4 regions of the Azoarcus sp. Soil_N_20 genome follow, and region 1 is predicted to be linked to each of the others. Evidence: riboswitches for the same ligand, from Rfam matches in the RefSeq annotation. Region 1 holds a riboswitch; each other region holds the start of a gene.
What was found. Region 1 has a riboswitch for cobalamin ahead of bluB (5,6-dimethylbenzimidazole synthase). Riboswitches for the same ligand answer to the same signal wherever they lie in the genome.

Region 1 (7,517 bases):
CGACCTCGTTCGCGACCACCCCCGGCAGCGCGCCGGCCGCAGCGGAAAAGCTGAATCCGGGTGCCGCCTGCCAGGCGGCGAAGGGTTCAGGAAAAGAGCGCGCCGGCATGCGCGCCCAGGCCCATGAAGAACAGCACCGGAATCGACAGCAGGGTGTTGACCCGCGCCGACAGGAAGGTGATGCGCGAGGCGCGCAGGCGCTCGTCGAGCGGGGCGGGCACGAAGCCCAGCACCCGCTTCTGGTACGGCCACAGCACGAACCATAGATTGCACACCATCAGCGCCGCGATCCAGATCCCGATCCCGAGCGGCGCCAGGCTGCCGTGCAGGCTCAGGGCCTCGAACAGCCAGCCGCGTTGCCACAGGATGAATAGCCCGCTGCCCAGCGTCAGCAGCGAGGCGTAGCGGAAGGTGCCGTGCTCGCGCTGCATGAGCGCGCGCTGGCGCGGGCTGTCCGGGTCGCTCAGGTCGGCCGCATTCAGGGCCACGTAGCGCGAGCGGGTGACCGCGGTGGCGTAGTTGTGGCCGATCCACACCAGCGCGCCGGCAAAGTGGAACCAGCGTGCAATCGCTTCGAGCACCATGTTTTCCATCATCGCGCCCTCAGCCGGCGAGCCGCAGCAGCAGCGCGAGCATGGCGGTAAGGGCCACGCCGAGGAGCACGGTGGTGAGCGAGGAATCGAGGATCCTACTCATCGCGCTCGAACTCCATGCGTGCCCACGAATTGTGGTCGTTGCGCATCACCAGCGGCTGCAGCCGGGCCGCGGGCGCTTGCGCGCGGGCAATGGCGTCACTGACCAGGTGATGCTGCGGCGAGCGCGCACAGGCAGGGTCGGTGTTGCAGGCGTCGCCGGTGAGGAGGAAGGCCTGGCAGCGGCAGCCGCCGAAGTCCTGTTCCTTCTCCGGGCACGAGCGGCACGGCTCGCGCATCCACTCGTCGCCGCGGAACTTGCGGAAGGTGGGCGATTCGTTCCACAGCCAGGCGAGGCTTTGCTCGCGCACCGAAGGGAATTCCAGGCCTTCGATGACGCGCGCCTCCTGGCACGGCATCGCCGCGCCGTCGGGCGCGATGGTGAGGTGGATCGAGCCCCAGCCGTTCATGCACGCCTTGGGACGGCCCTCGAAGTAGTCGGGGATGACGAAGTAGATCGTCATCCGCTCGCCCAGACGCGCGCGCGCCGCCTGGACCGCGCGTTCGGCGGCGTCGAGCTGGTCGCGGGTGGGCAGCAGCGCGTCGCGGTTGATCAACGCCCAGTTGTAATACTGGATGTTGGCGAACTCGAGGTAGTCGACACCGATGTGCTCCGCCAGCGCGAGGATGTCCTCGACCTGGTCGATGTTGTGGCGGAACACCGGGACGTTGAGCACCATCGGGAAGCCGTGGGCCTTGATCAGGTGGGCGACCTTGACCTTGAGGTCGAACACGCGCGCGCCGACCAGGCGGTCGGTGAGCTCGCGCTCGCTGGACTGGAGCGAGAGCTGGATCTGGTTGAGGCCGGCCTGCTTCAGCGCGACCAGGCGCTCGTCGGACAGGCCCACGCCGGAGGTGATCAGGTTGGTGTAATAGCCCAGCGCGCTGGCATCGGCGACCAGTTCCTCGAGGTCGTCGCGCAGCAGCGGTTCGCCGCCGGTGAAGCCGAGCTGCACCGCGCCGAGTTCGCGGCCCTCGCGCAGCACGCGCTTCCATTCCGCGGTGGACAGCTCTTCGTCTTCACGACGGGTGTAATCGACCGGGTTGCTGCACCACGGGCACTTCAGCGGACAACGATAGGTCAGTTCGAGCACCAGCCACAGCGGCTTGCCCTGACCGTCAAGCCTGACGACGGATCCATCCTTTGGCACGGAACACCTCCACGAACTTGTAAACGCCGTCGGCGACGCGATCGTCATCGCCCGGATAGCGTTGCTGCAACTCGGCCGCCAGCTCGCCGACCGTACGCTGGCCATCGCAGCGCGCGATGATGTCGGCAGCGGTCGGATTGAGCTTGACGATGCCCTCGGGGTAAAGCAGGACGTGGGCGTCCTGGGTGGGTTCCCAGCGGAACAGGTACATCGGATTGAGGGCGTAGCGCTCGCCGGCGGCGGGGCGGCTGGTCTCGGTCATGCGGCGGACTCCTTGCTGCGGCCGGAGCGGCGTGCGCCGCCCCGGCCACAGTGCATGTGCTCAGCGAACGTAGACGTAGGCGGTCACTTCGAAGCCGAGACGGATGTCGCAATACGCGGGGTCGGTCCACTGCATGGTAGGGCTCCTCGAGGATGATGGAATGCGAACCGGCCAGGTGACCGGTCCGGAACCATTCTCCCCGCGTGGGCCCGTCGGCCGGAACCGTAAAATCAGCGTTCAGGCATCAGCAGGATCATGAGCCGGCAGCGGCGAAAATCATGATTCGTGTGCCGCGTTCCGGATTTTTGATATGGGTTAAGGCAGGATCGGCCGGACCTTGCCGATCTGGGCGAGCAGCGCGCTGCCGGCCGCGTCGGCCTGCCCCTGCCAGCGATCGAAATGCAGCAGCTGGTCGAGCGCCATGCGCGGCAGCCAGCCGGCGGCCTCGAGCTCGGGTCGGGCATGGAAGTGGCTGACGTAGCCGATGCACAGGTAGGCCACCGGGATGATCTCGGGCGGGATGCCGAGCGCCTCGCGCAGCGCCTGCTGCTCGAAGATGCTGACCCAGCCCACCCCCAGGCCTTCCGCGCGCGCGGCCAGCCACAGGTTCTGCACCGCGCACACCGAGCTGTAGACGTCCATCGCCGCGATGTGGGTGCGGCCGACCACGACCGGGCCGTTGCGGCTGCGGTCGCAGGTGATGCACAGGTTGATCGGCGCCTCGAGAATGCCTTCGAGCTTGAGCTTGCGGTAGGTGCTGCGCTTGTCCTCGTCGAACATCAACTCGGCCTCGGCATGCGCCGCGCGAAAGGCCTGGTTGACCCTGCCCTTGATCTCGGGCGAACGCACCACGATGAAATCCCACGGCTGCATGAAGCCGACCGAGGGCGCATGGTGGGCGGCGGTCAGCACTCGCGCGAGGACCTCGTCGGGCACCGGATCGGGCAGGAACTGGCCGCGGACGTCGCGACGGGTGTGGATCGCGCGGTACACCGCGTCACGCTCCGCGGTGCTGAAGCCGGGGTTGCTCTGGATGGTTTGTTGCGGGTCTTGCCGTGGGCTGCTCATGAAGTATTCCCCTTGTCGTCGAGCAGTGGGCAGCGGCCGACCAGGCCGTTGCGGAAACGCTTCGAGGCCGGTCTTCCGACTCAGGATCATTTCGTCCGGACGCCTTCCCGGTCTCGCGGACCAGTGGCTGGGCACAAGCTTGCCCGGACAATCCCCATCACGGCGCTGGGCACGTGGCGGAATCTCACCGCCTTCCCGATTCTCCCGCGCGCAGGGCGCGGGCACCTCGAAGCAGAAAACGCGTGATTCTACGGGATCGGCGGCGGCACCGGCAGCTGCCGCCCTCCCGTCGCGGGTGTGCCGGCGCACAGACCCGACTCCGCAGCCCAGGTCGCGCAAGCGCAGCAGGCCGTCGCGGTCGGGAATGGTCGCGCAGCGACGGCCGATGGTGATCGGGCCGGCGCCGCCCAATGTACTCGTGCGCACAGAGGCCGCGCGCAATCGGGAACACACTGTTGATAACGATCCTGCTTGATGGCCCCGCTCCGCGGCGCCGGCAGTGTCGATGCTGATGGGTGCATGCAGGTGGACCAGCCAGGACGACTCGAGCTGGCCAGCCCGTGCCGTTCGGTTCAGTTGCGGACCGTCCGGCGAGCACGGCCCGATCCAGCATAAAGAGCAGGAGCTTGCCATGCACACGATCATTTGTTTCAAGACAGCGCTCGCCCTCGCGCTCGTCGCCGCCCTTGGCGGGTGCACCAACATGGGGTTGCCCGGAAGCGCCGCCGGCACTGGTGTCGGTACTCAGTCCTACCCGGTCACCGAGAACGTATCATCGTCCAACATCTACTCCGGCTATGGCGTGCTGCAGGCGATCGAGCGGGTCCAGCAGCCGGTCACGAGCGCGAACACGGGTATCGGCGGCAGCTCGATCGGCCTTGGTACCGTGGCGGGGGCCGTGGTCGGGGGGCTCGTCGGCAACCAGGTCGGAGGAGGCTCCGGCAAGACGATCGCCACGGTTGTCGGTGTCGCCGGCGGTGCCTACGCCGGTCACGTCCTCGAGAACCGGAACCGGAACGCTCCGGCACAGACCGTGAGCGACGACTACCGGTTCACCGTTCGCATGGAACAGGGCGCCCATCAGGTGCTGACGCAAGGGATGACTGCCGATTTCCGCGTCGGCGACCGGGTATACATCGACAACGCAGGGGTTCTGCGCCGGTACTGATCCCTCGCTTCGATCCGGAGGGACGGGCACGGTCGCAACTTCGTCACAGCGGGGCAACTGCGGCCTCGGGCTCCTTCCTCCCCTTGGAGGGGGAGGGACAAGGTGCCGACCCAGACTTCACGTCTCTCATTGCCGGTTTAATAGGTGCGCGCCAGCAGTGCGTCGAAGCCCGGGTAGTTGGCGCGGGTCAGGGCGTACTTCTCGGCGCTCGCAGTGCGCGAGGCGCCGGACTCGAGGGCGTCGATGAAGGCTGCACGGTCGGTCACCCAGCTGCCACCGACAAAGGTGACGCCGCGGGCAAACAGCGCATCGGGCAGGCAGCCGGCACTGGGGCCGATCATCGCGATCCAGCGTGCGTCGCGGCAACAGGCCAGCATGCGGTCCAGGGTGTCGTTGAGCAGCAGCGTGCTGGTCGAGATCACCTTGGTGCAGCCGGCGAGTTCGGCGGCATCCGTGGTGACCCGGTAGCCCGCGTGTTCCCCGGCGAGTTCGGCCTTGAGTTCGACCACGGTCAGCTTTGCGCCCGAGTCCAGGATGCGCCCGAGCAAAGGCATGAACAGGCCGATCATGCCGATCGACTCGCCGGCCTGCGGTTGCAGCTGGCCGATGGAGTCGGCGCTGTTGTCGGGGCGGAAGCCGGCGCGGTCGTACAGGCAGCGGGTCAGGGCATTGGCCGCGGCGAAGCCGATGGTCTTGTCGATGCCGGTGCCGCCGGCGTAACGTCGCGCCACTTCCAGCGCGTCGGCGCCGGCCAGTGCCGCGGGGTGGGCCGTGTCATGCAGGCGGGCGAGGGTGTCGTCGAGCAGCACGTAGGACAGGCCGAGCGCGCCGTCGTCCAGTTCCACGGCGCAGAACTCGCCCCGATTGTCGGCGTTGGGCTGCGCCGGCGGCAGATGAAGGGCACGGATGCGAGGCAGCGGGCCGCGGGCGGCAAACCGTTCGAGCTGGGCGAGGTAGTCGGTGGAAAAACTCATGGATGCTCCTGGTCGGGGCAATGCTCGCCGCGGTGCAAACCGGCGCGCACGGCCGCCGAGGCGGTGTCGCCGGACACGGTGGATCGCCGGTTTTCCGGGCTGCGCAGTGCGCCGGGGAAGTACATCGCGGTCAGGCTCTTCGAATGCACCGGCGAGTCGGCATCGATGCTGCCGTAACGGCGCCAGTCGCGCACCCACAGGATGTCGTCCGCCACCTCGAGCAGGCCGACCGTCTCGCGGTCACCGATCAGAATGCCCTGCACGCGCAAACCCAGTTCGGTCTTGGCCCGTTCCAGCCGTGCAACCACGTCCCGGGTAGCGCCGAACTCGCCGTCCGAGGCCAGCAACAGGTCGGCCAGTTGCCAGCGCGTGTCCTCGAGTTTTTCGATCGCCCTGTCGAGCGGGCCGCAGATGTCGGTGCCACCGCTGAAAGTCTGGCCGAGGAAGCGGATCAGGCGTTCGATACCGTCGGCGTCGACGCCCAGTTCCATCTCCACCACTTCGTCGGGGCCGCCAAACGTGAACACGTGACACGGCCGCTGCTGCGCGTGGGCGGTGCGCACGGCTTCGAGGACGGTCGCCTTTGCGACCGCCTCGGCGCCGCCCTGCATGGAACCCGAGGTGTCGACACACACCATGATCGGTCCCATCTCCAGGCGCTTGTCCGGTTCCGGTTGCGGATGCGGTCGCCACACGGGTGCCTGGTGCAGATGCACTTCCTCCATCCGGTCGTCGTCCTCATAGGCGAGCAGGGTCCGTTCGGCGCGGCGGGCATGCCACACCAGGCGCAGACGGGGATGGCCAAGGAGCATGGCCTCGGCCGGCAGCATGCGGGCGATGCGGTCGGAGCGCTTGATGCCGCGCGTCTCGCCCGGCATGTCGGGCACGTGCACGGTGCGCGCCTCCGGGCGCTGCGCAACGGCCTGCTCCATGACCTGTACGCGGTGCTGGCTGGCGGCGTCGGGCTCATCCGCCCGCCGGCTGCGGCCCAGGCCGCGGATCAGCCGGCCCAGTTCGGGCAGGCGCTCGAGCAGGCGGCGGATGCGCACCACCTCCTGCCAGCCCTCGCTGCGCAGCAGTCCGCAGATCATGTCCCAGCGCGTGTTCTTGCTCCCTTCGGGCAGCATGCCGAAGACCTCGACCAGCTCGTCGATCTGGCCGCAGCGCGTCTTCCAGTCGGCGGCGAAGGCCTCCAGTGCCATGTTTGCCGCCTCGTCAGCGTTGGCGCCGCGGTCGCGATAGTCGACGATCAGGTCGAGGTGGAACAGCACGCTCATAAGGACGGTAACGCTCAGCTCCTGCTGGTCCCGGCAGTAGGCGGGCAGGCCCAGGCCGTTCATGGTCCCGGCCAGGGCGGCGGCGAGGGCAGGCGGCGGCCACGGCCAGTCGCCGACCGGCCGCAGGCCGCCGTCGAGCAAGCCCTGGTAAAGCAGCGCCAGCCCGTGCAGACGCGGTTCGAGCTCGCCCTGCGCATTGGTCATGCCGCCCAGCCACAGCTTGCGCGACAAGTCGTCGAGGGCGGCCAGACGCAGCTCGCGGGCTTCGAACAGCAGCGAACCGGGGGAAACCATCTTCAGTCACCGTCGAGGACGGGGTGGGGCACCGGCTCCGGCGCGTCGCCGCGGTCCTCGTGTGCGGGCAAGGGCGGCAGCCGGGTGTAGCCTTCGCGCGCCACCGCCACGCGCCGCCGCAGGCCGGCGAGCACCGTGGCCAGGGCGGCCAGATTGGCGTCGACGCGGTCGGCAAGCGCGGCGTCCAGCCACAGGCTGGACGCACGGTAGGCGGCGAGACCGTTGCGCCGGGCGGCCAACTCGTCGGCATAGCCGTCGATGCGCGTGATCAGCTCGTCGATCTGGCCGGTGCGGGCGGCGATGTGACGGGCGCCATAGCGGCGCTGGCGGCTGTAGCTCATGCGCAGTGCGCTGGCACCGCCCTTGGCGTCGCCGATCTCGCCGGCCAGTTCGCTAGCGGAGAAGCGCAGACGACCGGCTTCGTCGTAGTCGAGGTCGTTGGCTTTCTGCTCGGCGTCGAGCTGGGCCTCGAAGGCCTCGACCACCCGGGTCAGACGCTGCGGCGCAAGCGCCGCACGCACGCCGAGGCGCGCCTGCAGCCAGTCGCCGACGGCGGCCTGGCGCGGTGCATCGGGGGCGGTACAGCACGGTAGCAGCAGCACGTCCCACAGGGTCACGATGTCGCGCCCCT
Region 2 (7,517 bases), on a different contig from region 1:
GCGGATAGATCGGCACCGGCACGGCGCCGGCAAACAGGATTCCGAAGAAGCTGCGGAAGAAATCCAGCCCCGACGGCAGCATCATCGCCACGCACTGCCCCGGCCGGATGCCGACGCGCATCAGTGCCGCGGCAACCCGTGCGGCGGCATCGGCGAGTTGCCCATAGCTCAGGGCCTCGGTCTCGTCCGCGCTGCGGTAGAAGGTGACATGTATGCGGTCGGGGTGGCGGGCCACATGCCAGTCGAGCACCTCGACCAGGGTGGCGGCGTCCGCCGGAACGCCCTCGGCCTGTTCCGGGATCGCCAGCCGCACACCCGCAAGCGCCGAGCGGGCGGACCGATGCCCAGCGTTTCCGATCGCGTCGATGAGCTGTCGTGGCGTTTCGGCCGCCCCCAGCACTTCCGCCGGGAGGCGGACGTCGAAGCCGCGCTCCACCCGCGCCAGCAGTTCGACCCGGGCAAGGCTGTCCAGACCCAGATCGCGGTCGAACAGACTGTCGAGTCCGGCCCGCGTCTGCGAACGCGGCTGCAGCTCCCGCAGCAAGTCGTCGACGAGGCTCAGCAGGCGGGCAACATCGTGCGGCAAATCGGATCCTGATCGTTCCGACACGTTCATGCCTCCGGTATTCGACGGTCGCTGCAACCAAGGTAACACCCGGAGGAGACGCGCGCGTGATCGCGACTTCGATACCCGGACGCAACTTCCCTGCGCATCGGACGCCCGCCAGCCCGGTATCCCTGCGGCCTTCGCCGCGGGTGGCCTGCCCTACGCCGGCTACATGCAGTGCTCGGGGCGGGCAGCAGCCCACGCCTCGTAGACGGACACCTCTCATCCGGACGAGTTCTGCCGCCCGCCGAATGTGATTTCGATCAAGGCAGCTGCGGCCGGCGCCGCCCACAATCGACATGAAACGGAATCGTCACCGGCCGCACGGTCGCGCGATTCATGACCCAATCACCCACTCGCGCATCGTGCCGGACGGATGCGGCCTCCGGTGTCGACCGAGGATGCTCTGCCATGTCCGAACCCGCTCCCGAACACCCGAAAAGCAGACCGGCCGCGCGATCGCTGCAGCCGGCGCAGGTCAGTCTGGCCGACCTGTGGTCGTCGATCGCGGTCGGGATGGCTCAGTTCCGCGCCGTGCCGATGTTGAGTGCGGCCTACGCGGCCGTGTTCGTCGTTCTGGGCGGCATGCTGTTTCTGGTCCTCGACGCGGTGTCGATCGCGCCGCTCAGCCTCTCACTGGCGGGTGGATTCATGCTGGTCGGGCCGATACTGCTGGCCGGTTTCTTCTCGGTTTCGGACGTCCTTCACGCCGGCGGGAAGCCGGTGGCCGCCGACATCCCGCGTGGGTTCCGGCGCATGCCGCGAGGCGGCTGGGTCGTCTCCTTCGTATGCGCGCTGCTGTTCCTGATCTGGCTCACCGATGCGGGAACCCTCTATGGTTTCATGGTCGGTCACGAGCCGATCGGGTTCGCCCGCATGTTGCCGGCCGACGCGCGGGTAAGCGATTTCATCCTGTTCAGTTCGATCATGGGTGCGGTGCTGGCCTTCATTCTGTTTACCATCTCGGCGTTCTCCATCCCGCTCATCCACGACCGGCGCGCCGACCTCGTCTCCGGCGTCGTCGCCAGCGTCCGCGCAGTGTTCACGCGTTTTCCGGTGATGATGTGCTGGGCCGTGGTGCTTGCGGTGGTGATCATGATCAGCGCATTGGTGCTGCCGCTGCTGCTGATCACCCTGCCGGTGATGGCCTACGCCAGCCGGGCCTTCTACTTCAGGGTCTTTCCGAAGTAGAAAGCCCGGATTCGCGGCAACTGCTCCGGACGAAGCCATTCGCCGGCGATGTCCGGGCCTTGCGCGACGGTAGCAACGCGGTGGCGGGCGAACCGGACACGGCTGACACTCGGTCGGCATTCGGCTAACATCAGGCCCGTTGGTGCTCGTGCTTCCTTTCCGGGAGCACAGTTCAACGGGAAGCAGGAGTCTCGTCCCCCCGGCCTCGAACGGCTGCGCGGGGCGGGATAACCTGCGCTGCCCCCGCAACGGTAAGCGGCCAGGCCCGGAATTCGATGTCCGGGCCACTTCCATCACCCAGCCACTGGAACCGGGATCGATCAGATCCGCCCGGGAAGGCGATGGAAATGTGTGCCGCCAGCCCGGATACCGGCCAACAAGGCTGTTGCGGTTCGCCTGACGAACCGCAACCTTGTGCCCACGCACTGTCGGGGAAGACAGTGAGGGCGACTTTTCGAGTTCATCACCATGACCATCCGACCCGGCCGTTCGCCGCTGACGGCGCTCGCCTGCGCCGTGGCCGTCGCCACCGTAACCACTGTCGCAACGCCCGCCTTCGGCCACGGCGACCACACCCATGGGCACGCCACCCTGACCCTCGTCATCGAGGGCGATGTACTGAGGGGCGAATTCAACTTCCCGCTGGAGAGCCTGCTCGGGTTCGACTACCCACCGAAGACCCCCGCGCAACAGCAGACCCTCGATCTCCTGAAGGGCCGTCTCGGCGAACTCGACAAGTTCATCGAGCCCGCTGCCGAAGCGGCCTGCACCGTCGCCCGCTCACAGCTTGCACCGGATCTCGCGACCGCGGACCGATCGGCGGACATTGCCAACATCGTCTATGCGTTCGAGTTCGAATGTGCCCGGGTGTCCGCGCTGCAATCGATCGTCTTCTCCGCGTTCGGTAACCATGCCGGGCTCAAGCAGCTGAGGGTCAGCCTGAGCGCACCGGCCGGCCGCAAGACCGTCACCGTAAGGCCGAAGTTTCCGGCCATCACCTTCTGACCCCCGTCACCGGAAACCGACAATGATAGAAGCAAGCTTTCTGCAGATCGCCCAAGCCCTGCTGTGGCCGGTACTCACCCTCGTCGCGCTTGCCTTCACCTACGCCCTGTGGGTCGCCGGCAGGACCCTGATGGAAGGCTGGCAACGCTGGCGCCTGCCCGACTATGCCTGCCTGCCCGGTGACGCCGGGTATTCGATGGAAGAACTGGAGATGCGGGTACTGCGCCAGATCGAGCCATTGCGGCTGCTGAGCCGGGTCACGCCGATGCTCGGACTGATTGCGACCATGATTCCGCTCGGCCCCGCGCTGCAAAGCGTGGCCACCGGCCAGGGGCACGAAGCGTTGGCGGTATTCAGCGGCGCCTTTGCCGGCGTGGTACTGGCGCTGGCAGCGGCTTCGGTCGGCCTGGTAGTCTATTCGGTGCGGCGGCGCTGGCTGCTGGCCGAATTGCTGTCCATCCGCAAGGCCCGTGAGGTGCGGGCATGAGTCTCAAGCATCTGAAGGTGCTCGACGAGGACGATGAAGATCCGATGCTGTCGGCCGTCAATCTGGTCGACGTGTTCCTCGTGCTGGTGGTCGCCCTGCTCGCTGCAGTGGCGGCGAGTACGCGCCAGACCGCCCCTCCCGACCCCACCCGGGTGCACAAGGCGGGCGAGCCGGACATGGAGATCGTGGTCACCGAGCAGGGACGCGAAGTCCGCTACAAGGGCAGTGGAAGCGTCAGCGATGGCAAGGGCGTGCGTGCCGGCGTTGCATACCGCCTGCACGATGGCAGCATCATCTATGTCCCCGAGGATGGTGCCGCGGGCGAGAAACCGGGCGCAGGTGACGACCGATGAACACGCTGCTCCGGCTGCTGTGCATCGCCCTCTGGTGCGCGAGCGGCAACGCCCTCGCCCGCGACCTGCTGTGGGTGACGGCGGACATCACTCCTGCCGCGCGCAGCGCGATGATCGAACGTCTCGGTGCTGCGGCAGGATGGACGGTCCGCCACCTCGACCATCCGCTGCGTGACACCCCGGGGCAGGCCGCGGAACAGCGCGAAGCCATGGCCCGGGCCCTGACACAGGCCGACCTGGTGTGGGTCGATGTGCCTCACGCAAGCGCCCATGCCCGGCTGCACAAACTCTTCGGTTCCATGCTCGACGCCCACGCGGCCAGTCATCCCGAGCGGGTGGTATGGATCAGCGCCGAAGTGCCGGCAGCTCCGGCCGACCGTGCGGCACGGCGTATGGACGAGTATCTGCGCGCGGGGGGCGAAACCAACGTCCGCCACGCGTTCACGCTCGCCTCCGCCGCCATCGACCAGGCTGCGGTGCCGGATCTGCCGGCTCCGCGGCGGTGGCCCGCGCGCGGCCTCTATCATCCCGATGCGCCGGACTTCTTCGACAACGCCGACGCACTGGCGGCCTGGCAAGGCACGGTCCCCCGCTACAGCGACCAACCCGCAGTCGCGGTGCTGGTGCATCGCTACCATTTCATCAACGGCGCCACCGACTGGCTGGACGACTGGCTTCGGCGGTTCGCGCACCAGGGCCTCTTTGCCTATGCGGTGTTCGGCCAGCAGGTCGATGGCGCCGGACTCGCGGCCATGCTGGAGCAGGACTCCGCAGCCGCGGCCCCCACCCCGCACCCGCGATTGATCGTGGTCCATCAGCTCACCCCGCAGGCCGCCGCACTGCAGCCGCTGTTCGAGCGCTGGGCCACCCCGGTGCTGGCGACCCAGCCCTACCGCCAGGGCGATCAGGCGGCGTGGGAACAGGACGCCGCAGGGCTGTCGCTCGGCGACACCCCGTTCTATCTGGTCCAGCCCGAGGCCGCCGGTGCGATCGATCCGCTGATGGTGGTCACCCATGCCGACCGGGGCCGACGCACCGTGCTCATCGAGCGCCAGGCCGACGCGGTGGTGGCAAAGGCGAAGCGTCTGCTTGCGCTCCGTTCGCGCCCAGCCGCGGACAAGCAGCTGGTCGCCATGGTGTACAACTATCCGCCGGGCGGGACCAATTTCGGCGCCTCCTTCCTCAACGTACCGCGCAGTCTGGAACAGGTCTCCGGCGCATTGGCCGCAGCCGGTTACGACACCCGGCCCACACCCGAGGCCGATTGGATTGGCGGGCTCCAACCCCTGCTCCGGGCCTACTACCCGGACGCCGATCTCGTCGCCCTGCTGCAGGCACAGCAGGCAGAGGCGCTGCCGCTGGCGCGTTACGAGACCTGGTGGCAGACCCTGCCGGCGCCGGTGCGGCAGCGGATCGAGCGCCATTGGGGACCGCCTGCCAGCAGTCGCTATGTCGTGCAGTGGGAGGGCGAACCGGTGTTCGTGATCCCCCGCCTGCAGATCGGCAAGCTGTCGGTACTGCCGCAGCCACCACGCGAGGAGACCCTGCGCCGCGGCCAGAACCCCTTCATGCACCGCAGCAAACAGCCGCTGTCGCACCATTACCTCGCGGTCTACCTGTGGGCACAGCAAGCGGATGCCCTGATCCATTTCGGCACTCACGGCACCCAGGAATGGGCACCGGGCAAATCGCGCGCACTCGACGTGCTCGACGATGCACTGCTGCCACTCGGGGATCTGCCGGTGATCTACCCCTATATCGTCGACAACCTCGGCGAGGCGCTGACCGCCAAGCGCCGTGGCCGTGCGCTGCTGGTCAGCCATCGCACCCCGGTGTTCGCCACCGCCGGCTTTCCGGCCAGACTGGCCCAGATGCACCAGCTGATGCACGAATGGGAGATCGCCGACCTTGGCCCCACCCGCACCGCACTCACCCACCAGCTGGTGGAGTTGATCGTGGAACATCAGTTTCACCGCGACCTTGGCTGGAGCCGCGACCAGATCAGTGCCGAGCTCGAGAAATTCATGGAAGTCCTGCACCCCTGGCTCGACCAGCTCGCGCAGAGCTCACAACCCAGGGGCCTGGCCGTATTCGGCAAGACCCCGGACGAGGGGCTGCGCCGCCAGACCATCCTGCAGGCCCTGCGCCAGCCGCTGCTCGATGCCCTGGGCGAGGATATCGACGAGACCTTCCTGATCGCCTATCGCGACGTCGCCTACTCGCGCCCCGCGCGCTGGCTCGAAGTCGCGCTGCGCGACCCGCAGGCGGCGAGTGTGCTCGACCTGCGTCCGCCCGAACCCGAAACCGCCGTACCCAATCGCGCAGCACGCCGCGCGATCGACCACGATGCGCTGCTCGAACTTGCCGGCCGTGCGCAAACCCTGGACCGCCTGCTGGCCACCGAAGGCGAGATGGACGGGCTGTTGAACGCACTCGAGGGCCGCTTCGTGCCGGCGGCGTATGGCGGCGACCCGATCCGCAACCCGGACAGTCTGCCCACCGGGCGCAACCTGACCGGGCTCGACCCCAGTCGCCTGCCGACCCGCCAGGCCTACAACGTCGCCCGCATCCTGTTCAAGAACTGGCTCGACGACTGGCACAAGGCTAACGGCGGGCAGCCGCCACGGCGCATGGTGCTGTCGCTGTGGGCCGGCGAAACCTTGCGTCACCAGGGCATCATGGAAGCCCAGGCGATGGTGGCGCTCGGGGTGCGCCCGGTGTGGGACGATTCCGGTCGGCCACGCACGGTCGAGCTGATACCGGCGGACGAACTCGGCAGGGCGCGGGTCGATGTCGTGCTGAGCGTAACCGGTTCCTACCGCGATCAGTTTCCGGCCCTGATGGCGCTCCTCGACCAGGCGGTGGCCGCGGTGACCGAGGCCGAGCCGCTCGGTGCGATCGCGCTCAACAGTACCGAGGTCGCCACCGAGCTCGCCCGGAAGGGCGTGCCTGCAGCACAAGCCCGGCTGCTCGGTCAGGCGCGGGTATTCGGCAATGCGGTCGGCGACTACGGCACCGGTATTTCCGACGCAGTTCAGGACAACGGACTGCGCACCCGTGACGATCGACTGGGCGCCATGTTCCTGCAGCGCATGAGCCAACCCTATATCGGCGGCAGCGCGCTCGAAGGCATTCCCGCCGGGATCGCGGCCCAGGCGATCGGCGCGCAGTTGCGTCGCGCCGACGCCGCCATCCTGTCGCGGACCTCCCATCTGTATGCAATGGCGAGTTCGGACGATCCGTTCCAGTATCTCGGCGGCCTTGCGGCCGCCGCACGCACTGCCGGCAAGACGAAACCCCTGCACCTGTTCGTCAACCAGTTGCAGGACGGCAACGAGCCGTTCACCGAGAGCGCGCAACGCAGCATCGCAATGGAGATGCAGTCGCGCTATCTCCACCCGGGCTGGATCGAGGCGCAAAAGGCCGAGGGCTATGCCGGCACCCTGCAGGTACTCAAGGCGGTCCAGTTCATCTGGGGCTGGCAGGCCACGGTCGACGGCACGGTGCGGCCCGATCACTGGCAAGGGTTCTACGACGTACTGGTGAAGGACAAGCACGCGCTGGGCATCCCCGAATGGCTGCGCAGCCACCCGCAAGCCTATGCCCAGACCCTGGAACGGCTGGTGCAGGCGCAGCGCCACGGCCACTGGGCGCCCGACGCTGCAGGCCGCCGCGAGCTGGCGCAACTGTACGAGGAGCTGACCCGCCGCGCACCGCTCGCGCGCGAGTTGCCCGCCGTCCGCCAGTGGGTTCACGACCAGCTGTCACCACCGGAGAACACGACGCGCAGGCGGTCCCGAGGATTGGCCGTGGCAGTGCCCACCGCGCAGCCCCTGCCGCCACCACAGGTCGAGCCGCCGTCACCCGACACCGA
Region 3 (7,517 bases), on a different contig from region 1:
AACACGTCGCGGGCGCGGGTCGGCAGGTCGAGCGCCGGATGGCCCTGTTGCAGCAGGGTCATGCCGCGTTCCGAGCGGGTGATCAACAGCGCGTCGAGGTCGAGCGCCTCACGCAGCGCCTCGCCGCGCTCCCGTACCATGGCTTCGTCGCCGCAGTGGCCGACCACGGCCTCGAATTCGGTCATGTTCGGGGTGATCACGGTGGCACCGCAATAGCGTCCGAAATCGGTTCCTTTCGGGTCGACCACGATCGGCAGCGCGCGTTCGCGGGCGACGCGGATCAGGCTGCCGACCTGCGACAGCGTGCCCTTGCCGTAATCCGACAGGACCACCGCGCCCGTTCCCGGCAGTGCCAGTTCGAAGGCCTGCTCGATCCCGGCCGATTCGAGCATGGCAAAGTTGTCCTCGAAGTCGAGCCGGATCAATTGCTGATGACGGCTGATGATGCGCAGTTTGGTGATGGTCGGGTGCTGTGGGGCTTCGAGCAACCGGCAGTTCACGCGCCCGCTCTCGAGTTGCTCGCGCAGCAGGCGCGCCTGTTCGTCACGTCCGACCAGCCCGACCAGCTCGACGCTCGCCCCCAGCGAGGCGGCGTTGAGCGCGACGTTGCCCGCCCCGCCGGCGCGGTATTCGTCGTTCTCCACCTTGACCACCGGCACCGGCGCTTCCGGCGAGATGCGCGTGGTCGAGCCGTGCCAGTAGCGATCGAGCATGACATCGCCGACGATGACGAGGCGGCCGGCAGAGAAGTCGGGCAGGGAGATGGGCATGTAGGCGCGGCAAAGCGTTGGAAAGGCGGCGATTATCCCACGAAGGGCGCGAGGCGAGGACAGCGACCGCGTTGTCGTCGACACGCGGCCGGTGGCGGCGGGCGCGGTCGGTGACGAGGGCGGGCGTTGCACTTCGGGTCCAGGGCGGTTCGGGCCCCGGCCGGGCGGCTAGCGATTGAACCACCTGAGGGTCACGCCCCAGGCCTCGACATCGAGCCGTGTGACCTGGCCGCAGGCGAAGTCCAGTCCCAGCCAGCGCTCGGCCGGCAGGCCGAGAAGGTGGCCGGCGAGCGCGCGCAGCGGGCCGCCGTGGGCGACGATCACCACCGGGTCGACGGGGTCGGCGGTGCGCAGTTCGTCCAGCCACTGCAACACCCGTGCCGACATGTCGCGCGCGGACTCGCCGCCCGGGGCCCGGAATCCAACGGGATCGCGGGCCCACTCGTCGATCGCCGCGCCGATGTCGTCGAAGCGGCGACCTTCCCAGTCGCCGAAGCTGATTTCCTGCAATCGCGGATCGAGCTGCGGGGTGCCGAGCGCTTCGGCGAGCAGGCGGGCGCGGGCAAGCGGGCTGGCATGCAAGGCGAAGCGCGCCGGCAGCAGCGGGCGCAGGCGGTCGGCGACCGCCGCTGCGGATTCCGCGAGGCCGACATCGGACTGACCGTAACACACGCCGGGCGGCACATCCGGCCGGGGATGACGAATCAGATGGAGTTCCATGCGACCAGGATGCCGAGATAGCAGGCGAGTTCGGTGACCTGCTGGGTGGCGCCGAGGAGGTCGCCGGTGTAGCCGCCGAGCCGGCGCAGGAACACGCGCGCGGCCCATGCGGTGACCGCGATCGTCGCTCCCGTGGCGCACAGCGCCTCCAGCGGTGCGAGCAGCGCCAGCGGCAAGAGCCCGAAGGCGCCGGCGATGGCGAGCTCCGGGGCGCTCAGGCGGCGGGCGAGCGGCTTCGACTTGGAGCTCTCGTCGTCGCGCACATAGGGCAGCAGGTGGATCAGGCTGGTCGAGGCCAGGCGCGACAGCGGATGCGCCACGAGCAATGCCACCGCCACCGCGGGGTCGCCGTGAGCGCCCAGCTCGATCAGCGCCACCATCTTGGCCGCCAGCATCAGCACCATGCCGACCGTGCCGTAGCTGCCGATCCGCGAATCCTTCATGATCGTCAGCACCTGCGCCCTGCTCCAGCCGCCGCCGAGGCCGTCGCAGCTGTCGGCCCAGCCATCCTCGTGAAAGGCGCCGGTGGCACGGATGGTGACCGCCATCGACAGGATCACCGCCAGTGCGGCGGGCAGCAGCAGCGCGAGCGCAAGATAGCTGAGCGCGCCGATCGCGCCCACCACCCAGCCCACCAGCGGGAAATAGCGCGCGGCGTGATTGAGCCGTTCCGGCGACCACGGCACCCAGGCCGGCACCGGCAAGCGGGTGAAGAAGCCGAGCGCGGTGAAGAAGAGTTCGAGCTGGTAGCGCATCGGGAGCTCAGGCCTTGCCGCTGACCCCCGCCGATTCGAAGCTCGCCATCTCGCCGAGGAAGTTGACTGCGGCCTGTACCAGCGGGAAGGCGAGCGCGGCGCCGGTGCCTTCGCCCAGGCGCAGGTCGAGTTCCATCAGCGGCTCGACTCCGAGGTGGGCGAGTTGCAGGGTGTGGCCGGGCTCCTTCGAGCGGTGGGCGAACACGCAATAGGGCAGGATGTCCGGCGCGATGCGCTGGGCTACAAGCAGCGCGGCGGTGACGATGAAGCCGTCGATCAGCAGCACCATGCGCTTTTCCGCGGCGCCGAGCATGGCGCCGGCCATCATCGCGATTTCGAAACCGCCGTATTCGGCAAGTGCGGCGAGCGGGTCGGCCGGGCGGCCGCCGCGGGTCAGCGCCTGCTCCAGCAAGGCCAGCTTGCGCGCGAGCCCGGCATCGTCCAGACCGGTGCCGCGGCCGGTGACGATGGCGAGGTCGGCGCCGCCGGTGGTGCCGATCAGGCAGTGGGTCAGCAGCGAGGCGGCGGCGGTGTTGCCGATGCCCATCTCGCCGAAGCCGACGCAGTTGCAGCCGTTGGCGGCGAGCGCATAAGCCAGTTCGCGGCCGCGGGCGAGCGCGGCGTCGCGCACTTCGGCCGCCATCGCCGGCTGCTCCAGGTAGTTGGCGGTGCCGGGGCCCATCTTGGCGCCGATCAACCCGGGGCGCTGGCCGAAATCGTGATTGACGCCGGCGTCGATCACGGTGAGTCCGAGTCCGAGCTGGCGGCTGAACACGTTGATCGCGGCGCCGCCGGCAAGAAAGTTCTCCACCATCTGCCAGGTCACGTCCTGCGGGAAGGCCGACACCCCGGCGCGGGCCGCGCCATGGTCGCCGGCAAACACCATGATGTGCGGCTGGCGCAGTTCGGGGGCGAGGGTGTGCTGGATCAGGCCGATCTGCAGCGCCAGCGCCTCGAGGCGTCCGAGGGCGCCAGGCGGTTTGGTCTTCTGGTCGATCTTGTGTTGCAGCGAGCTGGCAAGGGCGTGGTCGGGAGCGCTGATCCGGAAGTGCATGGCTGTCCTGCGAGGGCGGTGAGAGGCGGGCGCGGCGGATGGTAGCACGGCGGGTCAGCCGCCCTTCAGCATCAGCGGCAGGCCGGCGGCAACGAAAACCACCCGTGGGCATGCGGCCGCGATCGCCTGGTTGAGGCGTCCGGCCTCGTCGCGGAACAGGCGGCCGAGCGCACTGTCTGGCACCAGTCCGAGGCCGACTTCATTGGCGACCAACAGGATTCTGCCGGGCAAGGTCGGCAGGGCAGCGAGCAGGGCGTCGCGTTCGCGGCCGAACAGCGGCAAGGCATCGGCGGTGGCGGCGGGGGGCAGCTTCTCGGCGCCGGTGAGAAGGTTGCACAACCACAATGTGAGGCAGTCCACGATCACGCAGCGATCGGCTGCGGCCTCGCGGCGCAGCGCCGCGGCCAGTGCGACCGGGGTCTCGACGGTGCGCCACTGCCGCGGACGGTCCGCCTGGTGGCGACGGATGCGGCTGGCCATCTCCTCGTCACCGGCTTCCGCGGTGGCGATCACGGTGACGGCGAGGCCCGATTCACGTGCGCGCTGTTCGGCATGGCGGCTCTTGCCGGAGCGGGCGCCGCCGAGGATGAGTTCGCAGGTCATTGGTGGTATCGATTTTGCAGTGCACGACAAGGCCGGACACGGTATCATCCGCCCCCACTGCCCCGAAAGGGGTAGCGCGTTTGTGGTGCCCGGAGGCGGTTCTCGCCCGAGGGTTAAACGGGAAACAGGTGAGCGTCGCTTCTGGCGCGCAATGCCTGTGCTGCCCCCGCAACGGTAAGTGAGCGTAAGGCGCATCGAAAAGCCACTGGGTGTCGTTTGCCCGGGAAGGCGATGCGTCGGGTCCGGTCGATTCTGACCGGCACCGCTCATGAGCCCGGATACCGGCCCAAATGCGAAATGGCGGATGTGTCGCGGGGTGGCGACGACGGGTGCAGGCGGCTTGCGGCTCTCTTCGGTTCTCTCCCTGGCATGTCCTTGGCAATCGCTTCACGCGGTGCGGGGACGCAAACCGTGGGGCCGGGAGAAAATCAGTGAGAATCCGTGTTTCTTGTGCCGCACTCGCGGCAGCGATGGTCGTGCCCCTGCAGGCAGCGGCCGAAACCGAACTGGACAATGTCGTCGTTACCGCCAGCCGTCAGCAACAGCGTGCCGATGAGGCCCTTTTCAGTATCGACGTGATCGGGCGCGAGCAGATCGAGCGCGCCGGGCACAGCACGCTCATCGAACTCCTGGCCTCGCAGGCCGGTATCCAGGTAAGCAGTACGGGTGGCCCGGGTGCAAACACGGGTGTATTCATCCGTGGCGCCAATTCCGGGCATACGCTGGTGCTCATCGATGGCATGCGGGTCGGTTCCGCCACCACCGGACAACCCTCGCTGGAGGTGATTCCGACCGCCCTCATCGAGCGCATCGAGATCCTGCGCGGACCGGCGAGCGCGCTTTATGGTTCGGACGCGATCGGCGGCGTGATCCAGATCTTCACGCGCAAGGGCGAAGCGGGCTTCCATCCGAGTGTCCGTGTCGGTGCCGGCACCGAGCGCACCTATACGCTCGGCGCGTCCCTCGCCGGAGGGGAAGAGCGCTTGCGCTACAGCCTGTCGGCGGGACGCGACCGGACCGATGGCTTCAATGCTCGTCCGCAGGTCTCTACCGCAGCGGACCTCGATCGCGACGGTTTCCACAACGACTACCTGAGCGCTTCGGCTGCGCTGGGCCTGCGCGAGGACGACGAGCTCGGGCTCACGCTGTTTCATTCCGAGGGGCGCAACTGGTTCGACGCCGATCAGCCGTTCAACTCCTATGTGGACAAGGGCCTGGACAGCGCGGGTGTCTACCTGCGCAACAAGCTCGCGGACGCGTGGATCAGTACGCTGCGCCTCGGCACTAGCGAAGACCGCTCGCACACCCGGTCCACGTCGGCGCCGGCCGACCGGTTCGACACGGTGCAGACCCAGTTCATGTGGCAGAACGACATCGCCGTGGGGGGCGGTTCGCTGCTCGCAGCTTATGAGCACCTCGAGCAGCGCATCGATACCACGGGCACCTTCGAGCGCGACCGGCGCCTGGTGAATTCGGCCTTGATCGGATGGGGCGGACAGTTCGACAAGCATCACCTGCAAATCAACGCCCGTCACGATGACAACTCGCAGTTCGGCGGCAAGACGACGGGTCTGATCGCCTACGGCTACCAGTTTCTGCCACAGTGGAAGGTACGTGGCAGCGTCGGGACCGCATTCAAGGCGCCGACCTTCAACGACCTGTATTTCCCGCTCGCCTGTTTCCCTCCGTTCGGCTGTTTCGGCGGCAATCCGGACCTGAAGCCCGAGGAGTCTCTCAATCGCGAGCTTGGCGTGGTCTGGGAGCACGACCGGTTCAGCACGCATGCGACCTACTACGACAACAGGGTGGAGAACCTCATCCAGTGGGGCAACACGCCAGAGAACGTCGGCAAGGCCAGGCTGAAGGGGGTGGAGTGGGGCGCGAGCGCCATGGTGTTCGATTACCGAGTGCGGGCGACGATCGATCTGCTCGATGCGAAAGACGAGGACACCGGTGAACGACTCATCCGGCGGGCGAAACGCAGCGCATCGCTGGGGATCGACCGCAACATCGGAAAATGGACCTGGGGTGTGGAGTGGCGCGGGCAGAGCGCACGCGAAGACGGGCAGCGTCTGAGCGGGTACGGCATCGTCAACGCCTGGCTCCATCACGCCTTGACGCCCGAACTGCGGCTCGAGTTGCGGGCGAACAACGTGTTCGACAAGGAGTATCAGCTTGCCCGCGGGTTCTCCACGGCGGGGGCCAGCGCTTTCATCGCCGTTCGTTACGCGCCGCGCTAGGTGTTCACTCATGATCCCTATTCGCTATTCGATGCTCTGCGCGAGCTTTGCGGCGGCCGTGCCCCTGTCCATTTCCGCTGCTTCCGCGTCTGACGAGCCGGCCCTCGAGTCGGTCGTGGTCACCGCCACCCGTCAGCGTCAGCGCGCAGAAGACAGTCTTGCGAGCGTCCAGGTGCTGGAGCGCGAGGACATTCAGCGCGCCGGGCACTCTTCCCTGATCGAGGTGCTGCGGGCGCTGCCCGGCGTGCAGGTCAGCGCCAACGGGGGGCCGGGCTCCAATTCGAATGTCTTCATTCGCGGCGCGGAGGCACGTCACACCCTGCTACTGATCGACGGGCTCCGGATCGGTTCGGCAAGCTCGGGCGCGCCGACCCTCGAGAGCATTCCACTCGGGATGATCGACCGGATCGAGATCCTGCGCGGGCCGGCCAGCGCCTTGTACGGCTCGGAGGCCATCGGCGGCGTGATCCAGGTGTTCACCCGCAAGGGCGAGGCGGGCTTCCACCCCGAGGTCTTCGCCGGCTACGGGACGGACGACAGCTTCCAGGGCTCGATCAACCTGGCGGGCGGCATCGAGCGTTTGCGTTACAGCCTGAGCGCGGGCAGGGAGCGCACCGACGGCTTCAACTCGAAGCGGGATCCGGCCTATTGGGTCAGCCCCAGCAACCCCAATCGGACATCGTACTGGGACGATGATGACGGCTTCCGCAACGACTACATGAGTGGTTCGCTGGCGCTCGGCTTCCGGGACCAGGATGAAGTCGGCGTCAGCTTTCTGCAATCGGACGGTCGCAACCGCTACGACGCTTCCGCACTGAGCTACTTCGACTCCTATCTCGACAAGAAGTCGAATTCGGCAAACGCATACATGCGCAATGTCCTGTTCGCGGGCTGGACCAGCACCCTTCGTCTCGGCCAGAGCGAGGACAGGTCGCTCAACAAGGCGAGCAGCGCCGAACCGGGCCGCTTCGATACCCGGCAGGATCAGCTGGTATGGCAGCATGACATCGGCCTGCCGGTCGGCAGCCTGATGCTGGCCTACGAGTACGTCGAGAGCAAGTTGAACAGTACGACGACCTACCGCAAGGACAGCCGCAGGGTGAATTCCGCCGTGCTCGGCTGGTCCGCGCGGATCGATGCCCATCACCTGCAGCTCAATGCCCGCCACGACGACAACTCCCAGTTCGGAGGCAAGACCACCGGTCTGCTTGCCTACGGCTACGACCTGAGCGGCGCATGGCGTGTGCACGGCAGCGTGGCCACGGCGTTCAATGCGCCGACTTTCAATCAGCTGTACTGGCCCCTGACCTCGCTGACCAGCTACCATGGCAACCCCGATCTCAAACCGGAGCAGGCACTCAACCGTGAGCTTGGA
Region 4 (7,517 bases), on a different contig from region 1:
ACAAGATCCTCTGGCACGACGCGCGCGGCCGCTGATCCGGCCGTACCATTCGTTTTTTGCCATTGAGTGTCTCACTCGTCCTGCCCGGAACCCTGCCCATGACCACCACGCCCCGTGCCGTCGTCCTGCTCTCGGGCGGCCTCGACTCCGCCACCTGCCTCGCCATTGCGCGCGACGCAGGCTTCGAAACCTATGCGCTGTCGGTCGCCTATGGCCAGCGCCATGCCGCCGAGCTGACCGCATCGAAGCGGGTCGCCGAGGCGCTGGGGGCGCGCGAACATCGGCTGGCGCGGGTCGAACTGGGCCAGTTCGGTGGCTCGGCCCTCACCGACCCCGGCATTGCGGTACCCGAAGGCGGCGACACCGAAGGCATCCCGGTCACCTATGTTCCCGCCCGCAATACCGTGATGTTGTCGATCGCAATGGCGTGGGCCGAGGTGCTGGACGCGCGCGACGTGTTCGTCGGCGTCAATGCGGTGGACTATTCCGGCTACCCGGACTGCCGCCCGGCCTTCATCGAGGCCTTCCAGACCATGGCCAATCTGGCCACCAAGGCCGGGGTCGAAGGCCACGGCCTGCGCATCCATGCCCCGCTGATCGAGCTTTCCAAGGCCGACATCATCCGCCGCGGCACCGCGCTCGGCGTCGATTACGGGATGACGGTGTCGTGCTACCAGGCCGATGACAATGGCCGGGCCTGTGGCCGCTGCGACGCCTGCCGCCTGCGCCGGGCCGGCTTCGAAGCGGCCGGCATTGCCGATCCAACCCCTTATCAGCACCGGCCCAGCTGATTTCAAATAGAATCGCGGGTCGCCCTGTTCCGGATCCTGCATCATGGAAGAACCCCTGGTCGCCGCCTCCACCATCACCGCGCTCGCCTTCGTGCTCGGCGCAGTGTTCGGCTTTGTCGGCAACAAGACCAATTTCTGCACCCTCGGCGCAGTTTCCGACGTCGTCAACATGGGCGACTGGAACCGCATGCGGATGTGGATGCTGGCGATCGCGGTGGCAGTGCTCGGCACCGCCGCGCTGGGCCTGGCGGGGCTGTTCGACGTATCCAAGTCGATCTACACCGGCAGCAGGCTGATCTGGCTGTCGAGCCTTGTCGGCGGCGCCTGCTTCGGCATCGGCATGACGCTCGCGTCGGGCTGCGGCAGCAAGACCTTGATCCGCATCGGCGGCGGCAACCTGAAATCGCTGGTGGTGTTCTTCTTCCTCGGCATCGGCGCCTACATGACGATGCGCGGCCTGTTCGCAGTCTGGCGGGTGCGCTTTCTCGACGCGGTGGCCATCGAACTGCCGCACGGCCAGGACATCCCCTCCTTCCTCGCCGGTGCCGGAATGGCGCCGGATACCGCGGTCCTGACTGCCGCCGCAGTGATCGGTGGCGGCCTGCTGCTCGCGGCGCTGGCCAGTCGCGAAGCGTGGCGCCGCGACGTGCTGGTTGGCGGCATCGTCATCGGCAGTCTCACCCTGGCCGGATGGTATGTGTCCGGCCATCTCGGCTTCGTCGCCGAACACCCGGACACCCTCGAGGAGGCCTTCATCGCCACCAACAGCGGCCGCGCCGAGTCCCTGAGCTTCGTCGCACCGGCGGCCTACACGCTGGAACTGCTGATGCTGTGGAGCGACAGCAGCCGGGTGCTCACCTTCGGCATTGCCAGCGCACTCGGCGTGATCGCCGGCTCGGCACTGTACGCGCTGACCAGCAAGGGCTTTCGGCTCGAGGGCTTCCGCGCCCCCGACGACCTCATCCGCCATATCGTCGGCGCGCTGCTGATGGGCTTCGGCGGCGTCACCGCACTCGGCTGCACCATCGGCCAGGGCATCACCGGTTTCTCCACGCTGGCCGTCGGCTCCATCCTCACCACCGTGGCGATCATCGCCGGCGCCGCGACAACGATGAAGGTCCAGTATTGGCTGATGATGCGCGAGGCCTGAACCATCCGCCAGCGCGGGGACGGCGCCGCGCTGCCCCCACGACGGCCCGCCCCGCGTCCTGACACCGCGTTCCCCCGACTGCGCTAGCGCGCGAGCAGGCGCGACAACTCGTCGATCGAATGCAGCGGCTCGAGGCAGGTGGTGCCGCTGCACACCCAGGCACTCACCTGATCCGTGCATGGCTTGTCCAGCACCGGCGGCAGTTGCGGCGTGCCCGCGGGAATGGCGAACCGCATCGCGTCGGGCAGATGCTGCCGGGCCAGTTCCCGCTGCCAGGCCTCAAGCGCAGATGCAGGGCCGCGCAACACGATCAGGGTAGGCGGCACCAGTTGCTCTTCGAGCGCCAACGCCAGGCTGGCGCACCCTGCCGGGCTGTCGCTCAGGACCCCATAGAAGGCCTGCATGCAGCGTTCCGCCGCGGCCAGATAACGCGTTTCACCGGTCATGTGGCCAAGGCGGGTGAGCACCCGTGCCGCCACGCCGTTGCCCGATGCGGTGGGGCTGTCGTGGATCGGCTTGGGACGCTGGATCAAGGCCTCGTGGTCGTGCCGGGTGAAGAAGAATCCGCCTGCGGCGCGGTCCTCGAAGCTGTCGAGCAGGGCGTCGGCGAGATCCTCCGCAAAGTCCAGATCCTCGGCCTGGTAGCGGGTCTGCAGGCTCTCGATCAGGGCCTCGATCAGGAAGGCATGATCGTCCAGATAGGCGTTGAGCCGCCCGGGTCCGCCTGCACTGGTCGCCAGCAGGCGGCCGTCCCGCCACAGCCGGGTCCGGATGAATTCCAGCGCCCGCCGCGCCGAGTCGCGCCAGTCGTCGCGGCCGAACACGCGCGCCGCGCGCATCATGCCGGCGATCATCAGTGCGTTCCAGCTGGTCAGGATCTTGTGGTCGAGGCCGGGGCGAACGCGCTCGCCACGCAGGGCGAGCAGGCAAGCCCGTGCCTCGGCCAGGCGGCGGGCGGCGTCTTCGGGCGCCATGCACAGTTCGCGGGCGACGATCTCCAGCGGCCGGCAGACCGCGAGATGCCAGTATCGGCCCTCGAAGTTGGGCGGCGCGTCGAGGCCGTAGTGACGCTCGACAACGGCATAGACATCGGGGCGCAGGCCAGCGCTGATCTGGTCGCGATCCCACACGTAGAAGCGCCCCTCCTCGCCCTCCGAATCGGCATCGAGCGCGCTGTGATAGCCCCCCTCGGGGGCCTGCATCTCGCGCATGACCCACCCCGCGGTATCCTCCGCCACCGTCCGGAACAGCGGATCTTCACCGAGCTGCCAGGCTTCGGCGTACAGCCCCAGCAGGGGGCCGTTGTCGTAGAGCATCTTCTCGAAATGCGGGATCAGCCAACGCGCATCGGTGCTGTAACGGCAGAAACCCCCGCCGAGCTGATCGTAGATCCCGCCCAAAGCCATCCTTTGCAGGGTGAACAGTGCCATGTCGCGGGCCTTGTCGTCCCCGGTGCTGCGGTGGCGCCGGAGCAGGAACGCGAGATTGGAAGGATGCGGAAATTTCGGTGCGGGTTCGAAGCCCCCGTATTGCGCATCGAAGGACGCGCTCAGCAGGTCGCGAAGCGCCCCGAGCGGCTGCGGCCCGAAATCGGAATGGTGACTGCCGCCGCCCGCAGCGCCGACGCGGGCGAGCGCGGCCCGCACGGTGGCGTTCTGTTCTTCGATCGCCGTGCGGTTGACGGCAAAGGCCTGGGCAACGCGCTCCAGGATGTCGGCGAAGGCCGGCAGGCGGTAGCGCGCCATTTTCGGAAAGTAGGTGCCACCGAAAAAGGGCGTCCCGTCGGGCGTGAGAAACATCGTCAACGGCCAGCCGCCGCTGCGCTGGGCGAGCATCTGGTGGGCACTCTGGTAGATCTGATCGAGGTCCGGACGCTCCTCGCGATCGACCTTGATGTTGACGAACAGCCGGTTCATCAGCACCGCGGTCTGCGCGTCCTCGAACGACTCGTGGGCCATCACGTGACACCAGTGGCAGGCGGAGTAGCCGATCGACAGCAGGATCGGGCGATCGAGGCGGCGTGCGAGCGCGAGCGCCTCCTCACACCACGGCCACCATTCGACCGGATTCTCCGCATGCTGCTGAAGATAGGGCGAGGTTTCGGCGGCGAGTCGATTGGGCATCGGGAAGCACCTGCACGTGAATGCGGCGGTCGGACCACAATCGAGCCGCATCGTGGCCGGCTTGCACGTATCCGGCCGTTCAATTGCATACCGCGTATAGGTGACCCGGACATCCGGACAAAGGTTCCGTCGCCAGCAGCGACAATCACCTGGTCGCGCCGCGCCAAGGCCATGCCGCCGCAGCCACCGCCTGCGGTCGGCACGGGTCGCGCGCCCGCCATTTAGTAGATGAACACAAGAAGATTGGTTCCGGTAGTAGTCCGCGCTTGTGTCTTCACCGCTCGTGCCACTACACTGGCGCCTGCGCTGGTTTCCCGCGAAGGGAACGCAAAAGGGAATCCGGTAAGGATGGATGCATATCCATCCGAAGCCGGAGCTGCCCCCGCAACTGTCGTCGGCGAGTCCTGCACAGCACGATGCCACTGGGAGATCGATCCCGGGAAGGCGTGTACAGGACCTTGACCCGCGAGCCAGGAGACCTGCCAGCGCATATTTTCCTTCAACCGGGGCGGGGTGTCCCAGTGGAGCGCTCCTGCCCGTGGTCACCGGTCCGGCGGCACTTTGCCGCCGCTTCGGCACGTTTCCGGGTCGTGGGTGTTCACTGCCGGCTCATCCGCCCCTCGACTCGACGGGGACGTTCGATGAGATTCGACGCAGGCACGACCGCAATCCACTCCACACTGGCTTCCGCCAGCCATCCGGCAGCGACCGCCACCATCGATTTCGCTGCGATGCAGGTCATCCGCCGCAACGGAATCGTGGTCGGATTCGACCCACGCAAGATCACGACCGCAATGAGCAAGGCCTTCCTCGCGGTCGAAGGCCGTCAGGGCGCCGAGTCAGCCCGCAGCCGCGACCTCGTCGCCCACCTCACCGACACCGTGGTCCAGGCTCTGACCCGCCGCCTGCCCGACGGCGGCATGCTCCACATCGAGGACATCCAGGATCAGGTCGAACTCGCGCTGATGCGCGAAGGCTGCCACGACGTCGCCCGCGCCTATGTGCTCTACCGCGAACGCCGGGGCGCCGAGCGCGCGGCGCAGCAGGCCGCACAAGTCGCTGCCGAAGGCCAGCCGGTGCTGCACGTCACCGACGGCGATCTGCGCCGGCCGCTCGACCGCGCCGCCCTGCTCGCGACCTGCCGCGACGCCTGCGCCGGACTCGCCGACGTCAGTCCCGACACCGTGTTCGAGCATACCCTCGCCAACCTCTACGACGGCGTGCCGCTGGCGGCGGTGCGCCAGTCGCTGGTGCTCGCCGCGCGCACCCTGATCGAGCGTGAGCCGGACTACGGCCGCGTCGCCGCCCGTCTGCTGCTGGCGGCGATCCGGATCGAGACCCTGGGCCGCGAGTGCCACCAGAACGACATGGTCGCCGGCTATGCCGGGTACTTCCCGCTGGCGATCGCGCGCGGCATCGAGGCCGAGCTGCTCGACCCGCGCCTGGCCGAGTTCGACCTCGCGCGCCTGGCGGCCGCGCTCGACGCCGAGGCCGACCTGCGCATCGACTACCTCGGCCTGCAGACCCTGTACGACCGCTACTTCCTGCACATCGACGAGACCCGCATCGAGCTGCCGCAGACCTTCTTCATGCGGGTGGCGATGGGCCTCGCGGTGAACGAGATCGACCGCGAGACCCGCGCGATCGAGTTCTACCGCCTGCTGTCGCCCTTCGACTTCATGAGCAGCACGCCGACCCTGTTCAACAGCGGCACCCGCCATGCGCAGCTGTCGTCGTGCTACCTGACCACGGTGGCCGACGAACTCGAAGGCATCTACCAGTCGATCAAGGAAAACGCGCTGCTGCAGAAGTACGCCGGCGGGCTGGGCAACGACTGGACCCCGGTGCGCGCGCTCGGCAGCCGGATCAGGGGCACCAATGGCAAGAGCCAGGGCGTGATCCCCTTCCTCAAGGTGGTCAACGACACCGCGGTGGCGGTCAACCAGGGCGGCAAGCGCAAGGGGGCGGTGTGCGCCTACCTCGAGACCTGGCACCTCGACATCGAGGAATTCCTCGAACTGCGCAAGAACACCGGCGATGAACGCCGCCGCACCCACGACATGAACACCGCCCACTGGATTCCCGACCTGTTCATGAAGCGGGTGATGGAGAACGCCGAGTGGACGCTGTTCTCGCCGGTGGAGGTGCCCGACCTGCACGACCGATTCGGCAGCGACTTCGAGGCCGCCTACATTGCCCACGAAGGGCGTGCCGCGCGCGGCGAGATCCGCCTGTTCAAGACCCTGCCCGCAGTGCAGCTCTGGCGCAGGATGCTGACCATGCTGTTCGAGACCGGCCACCCGTGGATCACGTTCAAGGACGCCTGCAACCTGCGCTCGCCGCAGCAGCATGCCGGCGTGGTGCACAGCTCCAACCTGTGCACCGAGATCACGCTCAACACCTCCGACGCCGAGACCGCGGTGTGCAACCTCGGCTCAGTCAGTTTGCCCGCCCATCTGAAGCAGGACATCGACGGCAGCTGGACGCTGGACCACGACAAGCTGATGCGCACCGTGCGCGGCGCGATGCGCATGCTCGACAACGTGATCGACATCAACTTCTACGCCACCCCCAAGGCGCGCACCGCCAACGTCCGCCACCGCCCGGTGGGGCTGGGCATCATGGGCTTCTCCGACGCACTGCACATGATGGGGCTGGCCTACGCCTCGGATGCGGCGGTCGAGTTCGCCGACCGCTCGATGGAAGCGGTGTGCCATGCCGCCTACTGGGCCTCGACCGAACTTGCCGAGGAGCGCGGGCGCTATTCCACCTACCGCGGCAGCCTGTGGGACCGCGGCATCCTGCCGCAGGACAGCCTCGCGCTGCTCGCCGAGGGCCGCGGCCGCCTGCGCGCGGACGACGAGGCGGGCCGTGGTGCGCTGGTCGAGGTCGAGCGCTCGTCCGCGCTCGACTGGGGTCCGCTGCGCGAACGCATCGCCCGTCACGGCATGCGCAACTCCAACTGCGTGGCGATCGCACCGACCGCGACCATCTCCAACATCATCGGCGTGTCGGCCTCGATCGAGCCCGACTACCAGAACCTGTACGTCAAATCCAACCTGTCGGGCGAGTTCACCGTGGTCAACGCCTACCTCGCACGCGAACTCAAGGGGCTCGGCCTGTGGGACGAGGTCATGGTTGCCGACCTCAAGTACTTCGACGGCATGCTCGGCCCGATCGACCGCATCCCGGCCGAACTGAAGGCGCGCTACGCCACCGCGTTCGAGATCGACCCGACGTGGCTGATCGAGGCCGCCTCGCGGCGGCAGAAATGGATCGACCAGGCGCAGTCGCTCAACCTCTATGTGGCCACCCCGTCCGGGCGCAAGCTCGACGAGATCTACCGCCTGGCCTGGCTGCGCGGACTCAAGACCACCTACTACCTGCGCACCCTCGGCGCCACCGCGATGGAGAAGACCACCGCCCACGGCAGCGCCGCCACCGCCATTGCCG

Region 2: linked by a shared signal. The riboswitch ahead of AC3A35_RS09255 (ZrgA family zinc uptake protein) and the one ahead of bluB (5,6-dimethylbenzimidazole synthase) in region 1 are both predicted to bind cobalamin.
Region 3: linked by a shared signal. The riboswitch ahead of AC3A35_RS00545 (TonB-dependent receptor domain-containing protein) and the one ahead of bluB (5,6-dimethylbenzimidazole synthase) in region 1 are both predicted to bind cobalamin.
Region 4: linked by a shared signal. The riboswitch ahead of AC3A35_RS00815 (ribonucleoside-diphosphate reductase subunit alpha) and the one ahead of bluB (5,6-dimethylbenzimidazole synthase) in region 1 are both predicted to bind cobalamin.

The regions. Positions count from the first base shown of each region.
Region 1 is NZ_JBDGKX010000006.1:142,728-150,244, forward strand. It holds gene serC (3-phosphoserine/phosphohydroxythreonine transaminase) at 1-109, opposite strand, end outside; gene AC3A35_RS13770 (hypothetical protein) at 87-596, opposite strand; gene pqqE (pyrroloquinoline quinone biosynthesis protein PqqE) at 689-1,843, opposite strand; gene pqqD (pyrroloquinoline quinone biosynthesis peptide chaperone PqqD) at 1,812-2,105, opposite strand; gene pqqA (pyrroloquinoline quinone precursor peptide PqqA) at 2,166-2,240, opposite strand; gene bluB (5,6-dimethylbenzimidazole synthase) at 2,421-3,173, opposite strand; cobalamin riboswitch at 3,222-3,417, opposite strand; gene AC3A35_RS13795 (outer membrane lipoprotein) at 3,805-4,341, shown strand; gene AC3A35_RS13800 (Rossmann-like domain-containing protein) at 4,479-5,315, opposite strand; gene AC3A35_RS13805 (VWA domain-containing protein) at 5,312-6,886, opposite strand; gene AC3A35_RS13810 (AAA family ATPase) at 6,889-7,517, opposite strand, start outside.
Region 2 is NZ_JBDGKX010000003.1:421,054-428,570, forward strand. It holds gene AC3A35_RS09245 (AMP-binding protein) at 1-586, opposite strand, end outside; gene AC3A35_RS09250 (DUF2189 domain-containing protein) at 1,019-1,798, shown strand; cobalamin riboswitch at 1,922-2,190, shown strand; gene AC3A35_RS09255 (ZrgA family zinc uptake protein) at 2,267-2,803, shown strand; gene AC3A35_RS09260 (hypothetical protein) at 2,826-3,290, shown strand; gene AC3A35_RS09265 (DUF2149 domain-containing protein) at 3,287-3,643, shown strand; gene cobN (cobaltochelatase subunit CobN) at 3,640-7,517, shown strand, end outside.
Region 3 is NZ_JBDGKX010000001.1:99,967-107,483, forward strand. It holds gene rfaE1 (D-glycero-beta-D-manno-heptose-7-phosphate kinase) at 1-770, opposite strand, end outside; gene cobC (alpha-ribazole phosphatase) at 939-1,490, opposite strand; gene AC3A35_RS00530 (adenosylcobinamide-GDP ribazoletransferase) at 1,475-2,245, opposite strand; gene cobT (nicotinate-nucleotide--dimethylbenzimidazole phosphoribosyltransferase) at 2,253-3,299, opposite strand; gene cobU (bifunctional adenosylcobinamide kinase/adenosylcobinamide-phosphate guanylyltransferase) at 3,354-3,902, opposite strand; cobalamin riboswitch at 3,969-4,205, shown strand; gene AC3A35_RS00545 (TonB-dependent receptor domain-containing protein) at 4,334-6,142, shown strand; gene AC3A35_RS00550 (TonB-dependent receptor domain-containing protein) at 6,153-7,517, shown strand, end outside.
Region 4 is NZ_JBDGKX010000001.1:158,976-166,492, reverse strand. It holds gene queE (7-carboxy-7-deazaguanine synthase QueE) at 1-35, shown strand, start outside; gene queC (7-cyano-7-deazaguanine synthase QueC) at 99-791, shown strand; gene AC3A35_RS00825 (YeeE/YedE family protein) at 835-1,941, shown strand; gene AC3A35_RS00820 (thioredoxin domain-containing protein) at 2,025-4,064, opposite strand; cobalamin riboswitch at 4,355-4,565, shown strand; gene AC3A35_RS00815 (ribonucleoside-diphosphate reductase subunit alpha) at 4,706-7,517, shown strand, end outside.